Regions from separate parts of the Amycolatopsis sp. NPDC051716 genome, predicted to be linked through region 1. Evidence: riboswitches for the same ligand, from Rfam matches in the RefSeq annotation. Region 1 holds a riboswitch; the other holds the start of a gene.
What was found. A riboswitch is a leader RNA that binds a small molecule or an ion and turns the genes downstream of it on or off. The one in region 1 is predicted to bind thiamine pyrophosphate.

Region 1 (3,215 bases):
GCCGCCCGGTGAGCGACTGGAAATCGACGTCCACCAGCACGGTCGTGGCGGCCGGGTCGGTGACGTAGGTCTTGCGGAGGCGCCAGCGGTGCTGGTCGTCGGTGATGGTCTGCTCGTACGTCAGGCTGTCGTCGTCGGTCCGCCGGACCTGCTGGGACTTCGCCGAGTAGTCGGTGACGGCGAAGCTGCGGCCGTCCGTGACGACGAAGTCCATCGAGCGGACGCTGGGCGTCGACAGGTCCGGGTAGTAGACCTCGGACAGCTGGCCGCCCTGGAGGGTGAACCAGACGTTGCTGGACCGGTCGTGCGCGGTCCCGAAACCGGTCTTGTTCGCGGGTAGCCAGCTGGGATGGGTCCCGGGGGCACCGGGAGCCTCCCCCTGCGCCGCCGCGGTCGCCGGGATCAGGCCGGTGACCAGCAGCCCGGCGAGGGCGCCGAAGATGAGTTTGCGCATATCAACCCCACAGAAAAGTCGCCTCTGCACCGTTACAGAAAGGCGCCTGGCAGTCTGCCGCCGATTTCTGCCCGATGCATGGGCTGATCCGGTGAACCACTGACCGTCACTGGTCCACCGGGCCGGTTCACCAGCAGCGAACGGACTTCCGGCCGAACCGGGCGCAAGATTGTAGTACCTGCAACGCTGTAATCGAGGTATCTCCATGGACGAGGCGATGGACGCCTACTCGCGCGCGGTCAGCACGGTCGCCAAGACCGTTACCCCGCACGTCGCCGGGGTGCAGCTCGCGCGGGGCAGTGGCTCGGCCGTCGTCTTCGCCGAGGACGGCCACCTGCTCACCGACGCCCACGTCGTCAGCGACCACCGGCGCGGGGTCGCCACCTTCGCCGACGGCAGCGAAGTGCCCTTCGACGTCGTCGGCGCCGATCCGCTGTCCGATCTCGCCGTGCTGCGGGCGCGGGGCGCGACGCCGGCCGCGGCTGTTCTGGGCGACGCCGACCGGCTCGTCGTCGGGCAGCTCGTCGTCGCGGTCGGGAACCCGCTCGGCTTCTCCGGGACCGTCACCGCCGGGGTCGTCAGCGCCCTCGGCCGCGCGCTGCCGGTCCGGCAGGGGCGCACCACCCGCGTGATCGAGGACGTCATCCAGACCGACGCCGCCCTCAACCCCGGCAACTCCGGCGGCGCGCTCGCCGACTCCGCCGGCCGGGTCGTCGGCATCAACACCGCGGTCGCCGGGATCGGGCTCGGGCTCGCGGTGCCGATCAACACGACCACGCGGCGGATCATCGACACGCTCGTCGTCGAAGGCCGGGTGCGGCGCGCGTACCTCGGCGTCGTCGGCGTGCCCGCGCCGCTGCCGGACGACATCGCCGAGCGCACCGGGCAGCGCGCCGGGCTACGGGTGCGCGAAGTCGTGTCCGGCGGCCCGGCCGACCGGGCCGGCCTGCGCGCCGGCGACCTCGTGCTGACCGTCGGGCGCACCCGCGTCTCGGACGCCCAAGGCATCCAGCGGCAGCTGTTCGCGGAAGTGATCGGCACCGCACTGCCGATCACCGTGCTGCGCAACGGCGCCATGGTCGACGTCTACGCCACCCCGGCCGAACTGGTCGGGCGAGGTCACCTGACTTGAGTATCGCGCTTCGGCGTGGCATGGTCGGTGGCACAACACCAACGCGGGAGCTCGCGCCATGGCGGGCTGAGAGGGTGACTTGCGTTTCGCAGGCGTCACCGACCGCATGAACCTGACCGGGTAATGCCGGCGTAGGGAGTGAAAGTCGTTGACGACGCTCGAAAACCATGCTGCCGTAAAGGTGACCACCGGACCGATCACCGGTTCGCACAAGGCCTACCAGCAGACCGAATCCGGACTCCGCGTCCCCGTGCGGCGGATCGATCTTTCCAACGGGGAACAGTTCGACGTCTACGACACCTCCGGCCCGTACACGGATCCGGACGTGGAGATCGACGTCCACAGTGGACTTCACCGGCTGCGGGCCGGCTGGGCCGACGGGCGGGAGCACAACACCCAGCTCGGGTGGGCCAAACAGGGTGTCATCACCCGCGAGATGGAGTACATCGCCGCACGGGAACGGGTTTCGCCCGAATTCGTGCGCGACGAGGTCGCCCGCGGCCGCGCGGTGATCCCGGCCAACCGCAAGCACCCCGAGACCGAGCCGATGATCATCGGCAAGAACTTCCTGGTGAAGATCAACGCCAACATGGGCAACTCGGCCGTGTGGTCGTCGGTCGAGGAAGAGGTCGACAAGATGGTGTGGGCGACCCGCTGGGGCGCCGACACGATCATGGACCTCTCCACCGGCAAGCGGATCCACGAGACGCGGGAGTGGATCATCCGCAACTCGCCGGTACCGGTCGGCACCGTGCCGATCTACCAGGCGCTGGAAAAGGTCGACGGCGAACCGGAAAAGCTGTCGTGGGAGGTGTACCGCGACACCATCATCGAGCAGTGCGAACAGGGTGTCGACTACGTCACCGTGCACGCCGGTGTGCTGCTGCGCTACATCCCGCTGACCGCGCGGCGCGTCACCGGCATCGTCAGCCGCGGCGGGTCGATCATGGCCGCGTGGTGCCTCGCGCACCACCAAGAGTCCTTTTTGTACACGCACTTCGAAGAACTCTGCGAGATCCTCCGGCAGTACGACGTCACGTTCTCCCTCGGTGACGGCCTGCGCCCGGGCTCGATCGCCGACGCCAACGACCGCGCCCAGTTCGCCGAGCTGGAAACCCTCGGCGAGCTGACGCACATCGCGCGCTCGCACGACGTCCAGGTGATGATCGAGGGCCCCGGCCACGTGCCGATGCACAAGATCAAGGAGAACGTGGAGCTCGAGGAAAAGCTCTGCGGCGAGGCGCCGTTCTACACCCTCGGTCCACTCGCGACGGACATCGCGCCGGCGTACGACCACATCACGTCGGCCATCGGCGCGGCGCAGATCGGCTGGTACGGCACGGCGATGCTGTGTTACGTGACGCCGAAGGAGCACCTCGGCCTGCCCAACCGCGACGACGTCAAGACCGGTGTGATCACGTACAAGATCGCCGCGCACGCCGCGGATCTGGCCAAGGGGCACAAGTACGCGCAGGAATGGGACGACGAGCTGTCGAAGGCGCGGTTCGAGTTCCGCTGGAACGACCAGTTCAACCTGTCGCTCGACCCGGACACCGCGCGCTCGTTCCACGACGAGACGCTGCCCGCCGAGCCGGCCAAGACCGCGCACTTCTGCTCGATGTGCGGCCC
Region 2 (3,215 bases), on a different contig from region 1:
GTCGCGGCGGCTGGGCCACGAGGTCAACGTGCACCGGATCTCGCCGGAGTCGTGGGCGGCGGACACGGCGGATCCGTTCCTCACCAGCGTGCGCGAACGTCCGCTGGCCCGGCTGAACCTCGACCAGGAGGCCTGATGCCCCAGTGGAACCAAGGGCGTGAGCGGATCGACGCCTTCATGGCCCGCGGCGCCATCGAGCGCGTCCCGGCGTCGCGGGAGGCGGCCGAGGCCGAACTGGCCCGGGCCCGCACCCACCTCGCGTCAGCGCGGCAGCTGCAGGACACCGACCCGGAAGGCGCCTACACGCTGGCCTACGACAGCGCGCGCCGCGCGTTGGCGGCGGTCCTGCAGAACCAGGGCCTGCGGGTGACGAGCCGGGGCGGCCACGTGACCGTCTACGAGGCCGTCCTCGCCCAGCTGGATCCGCCGCTGGGCTCGCTCCTGCGGCCCTTCAACCGGATGCGGGCCCGGCGCAACGAGATCGCCTATCGATCGTCGGAGACTCCGGCGATGACCGCCGAGGACGTGGCGGCCGACGTGCCGAAGGTGCTCGCGCTCATCGAAGTGGCGGAGAAGGCCATCCCGAACATGCCCCGGTACTGATCGTGGCGAGCCCTCGCCCGCTGACGCCGAACGAGCGGACGGCACTGGACACGCTGCTCGCGGCCGACTTCCCCGGTGCCGCGGAACTGCGCGCGCAGGCCACCACGGCCCGGGTGGTCGGCCGCTGCGGCTGCGGCTGCCCCACGATCGACCTCGCCGTGGACGACGCGACCCCGCGCTCGCCGAAGATGGAATCGGTGGCGGTGGAGGCCGACGTCCCGGACGGCGGCCTCATCGTGTTCGTCGACGAAGGCCGCTTGTCGTGCCTCGAGTACTGGTCCACGGCCGACGAGACCCCGGCCGAGTTCCCGCCGCCCGGGCAGATCACCTTGTAGCCCGCCGGACCCGGAGGTCCGGCAGGCTTGGGCGGACTAGCCGAGCAGGCCCAGCACCGCGATCACGATCAGCACCACCGCGGGGGCGAGGGCGTTGATCCAGGCGCGCTGGGCGGGGGTGAGGGCGGCGGTGCTGTTCATGGCGTTTCCTAGGGGCCGAACCGATGCTTCCGCAGGAACAGCGCGCTGATCATGCCGCCCGTTAACAGCTGTGATCGAACTCTCAGCCGTCCAGGTGACGGCGGTTGCGGGCGGTGAACCAGAGCACCCCACCGGCCGCCGCCACCATCGTCGCGAACGCCGCCGTGCCGACCACGATTGCCTGAGTCATCTGTCTCTCCTTCCCGAAGGTTCCGGTAACCGAGAGACGCCGAACCCGGGCGAAGGTGCACTGAGCGTAGCCGAGATCACACCGCGGCGAGCACCGCGTCGATCCGCGACGCCAGGTCGAAGTCCTTCGCCGTCAGGCCGCCTGCCGAGTGCGTGCTGAGCCGGAAGGTCAGCGTGCGCCAGCGGATGTCGATGTCCGGGTGGTGGTCGGCGGCTTCGGCGAGGTCCGCCACCCGGTTCACCACCTCGATCGCCTGGGGGAAGCTCGCCAGCTCCACCTCGCGCGCGATCACCGCGCCGGACCGCGTCCAGTCCGCACCGAGCCGGGCGTCGGCCTCGTCGTCGTTCAAGATTTCCGTCATGTCTCCATGGTCGGCCGTCCTGGACTACGCTGCACGGTTGCCACGGGAGTCCGGTGAGCCGGGCTGAGAGGCGGGGTCACCCGCGACCGTTCGCACCTGACCGGATCATGCCGGCGACGGGAGGGCTTCCCTCCGCGTCGGCGAAGTGCAGGAGGGTAGATGAAACGCAGGGCTGTGCGCGCCGCGACGGCCATCGCCGCCGTCGGTGCCGTCGCCGCGGCGTGCTCGCTGTCGGACGGTGACGGTGGCACGCAGCAGACGCCCACCGTCACCCTCGTGACGCACGATTCGTTCCTGGCGCCGCAGGAGGTGCTCGACGCCTTCCAGAAGCAGTCGGGCATCAAGGTCTCCGTGCTCAAGCAGGGCGACGCCGGTTCGCTGACCAACAAGCTCGTGCTGACGAAGGCGAATCCGATCGGCGACGTCGCGTACGGCGTCGACTCCACCTTCGCCTCGCGGGCGCTCAGCGAAGGCGTCTTCGACTCCTACACCAGCCCGGAAGCCGACCGTGGGCCGCAGCGCTACGCCGTCGACCCCGAGCACCGGCTGTCCGCGGTCGACGTCGGCGACGTCTGCGTCAACGTCGACACGAACTACTTCACCACCAAGGGGATCCCCGCACCGGAGACCTACGACGACCTGGCCGACCCGAAGTACAAGGACCTGCTGGTCGCCGAGGACCCGGCGACGGCGTCGCCCGGGCTGGCGTTCCTCCTCGGCACCGTCGCCAAGTACGGCGACGCCGGCTGGAAGGACTACTGGACGAAGCTGAAGGCCAACGGCGTCAAGGTCGTCAGCGGCTGGGAAGAGGCCTACACCAAGCAGTTCTCCGGCTCGTCCGGCAAGGGGCCGCGGCCGATCGTCGTCTCGTACGCGTCGTCGCCGGCCGCCGAAGTCGGGGACGACGGGAAGCCGCGCACCAAGGCGCTGCTCGACACCTGCTACCGGCAGGTCGAGTACGCCGGCGTGCTGGCGAACGGCAAGCAGGTCGAGAACGCCCGCAAGGTCGTCGACTTCCTGCTCTCGCAGCAGTTCCAGGCCACGGTCGCGGCCAACATGTACGTCTACCCGGCGCGCCAGGGCGTCGACCTGCCCGCGGGCTGGGCGCAGGTGGCCCCGCTGCCGCAGAGGCCGCAGGCGCTGCCCGCGGACCAGGTGCAGGCCGGACGCGAGAAGTGGATCGGCGAATGGCGCACGCTCCTGCAGTGAGCTCCGAGGCTCCACCGCGGAGTCCCGGGAAAGCGACAGCGCCACCGCGGACCGCTCGCGGGCTCGGCCTGGCGCTGCTCGGGCTGGCCCCGATCGGGTTCCTGGTGGTGTTCTTCGCCTGGCCGGTGCTGGCGATCATCGGACGCGGGTTCGCCGCGGGCGGGCTCGACGTCGTGCTCGGCGACGCGCGGACCTGGCAGCTGGCCGGGTTCACCGTCGCGAGCGCGGCCGCGTCGACGGTGGTCGCGGTGCTGGCCGGGCTGCCGGTGGCGTTCCTGCTGGCCCGGGTGCGGCTGCCCGGCGTCGGCCTGGCCCGGACGCTGGTGCTGGTGCCGTTCGTGCTGCCGACCGTGGTCGTCGGGCTGGCGTTCCGGGC

Region 2: it holds a riboswitch for thiamine pyrophosphate, as region 1 does, so the genes downstream of both, AB0M30_RS43300 (thiamine ABC transporter substrate-binding protein) here and thiC (phosphomethylpyrimidine synthase ThiC) in region 1, are expected to answer to the same signal.

What each region holds. Positions count from the first base shown of each region.
Region 1 is NZ_JBFAZA010000063.1:30,879-34,093, reverse strand. It holds gene AB0M30_RS45715 (glycoside hydrolase family 15 protein) at 1-454, opposite strand, end outside; gene AB0M30_RS45710 (trypsin-like peptidase domain-containing protein) at 660-1,586, shown strand; TPP riboswitch at 1,620-1,741, shown strand; gene thiC (phosphomethylpyrimidine synthase ThiC) at 1,735-3,215, shown strand, end outside.
Region 2 is NZ_JBFAZA010000052.1:28,233-31,447, reverse strand. It holds gene AB0M30_RS43320 (ArsR family transcriptional regulator) at 1-136, shown strand, start outside; gene AB0M30_RS43315 (hypothetical protein) at 136-603, shown strand; gene AB0M30_RS43310 (hypothetical protein) at 606-938, shown strand; gene AB0M30_RS43305 (4a-hydroxytetrahydrobiopterin dehydratase) at 1,346-1,630, opposite strand; TPP riboswitch at 1,663-1,770, shown strand; gene AB0M30_RS43300 (thiamine ABC transporter substrate-binding protein) at 1,790-2,839, shown strand; gene AB0M30_RS43295 (iron ABC transporter permease) at 2,923-3,215, shown strand, end outside.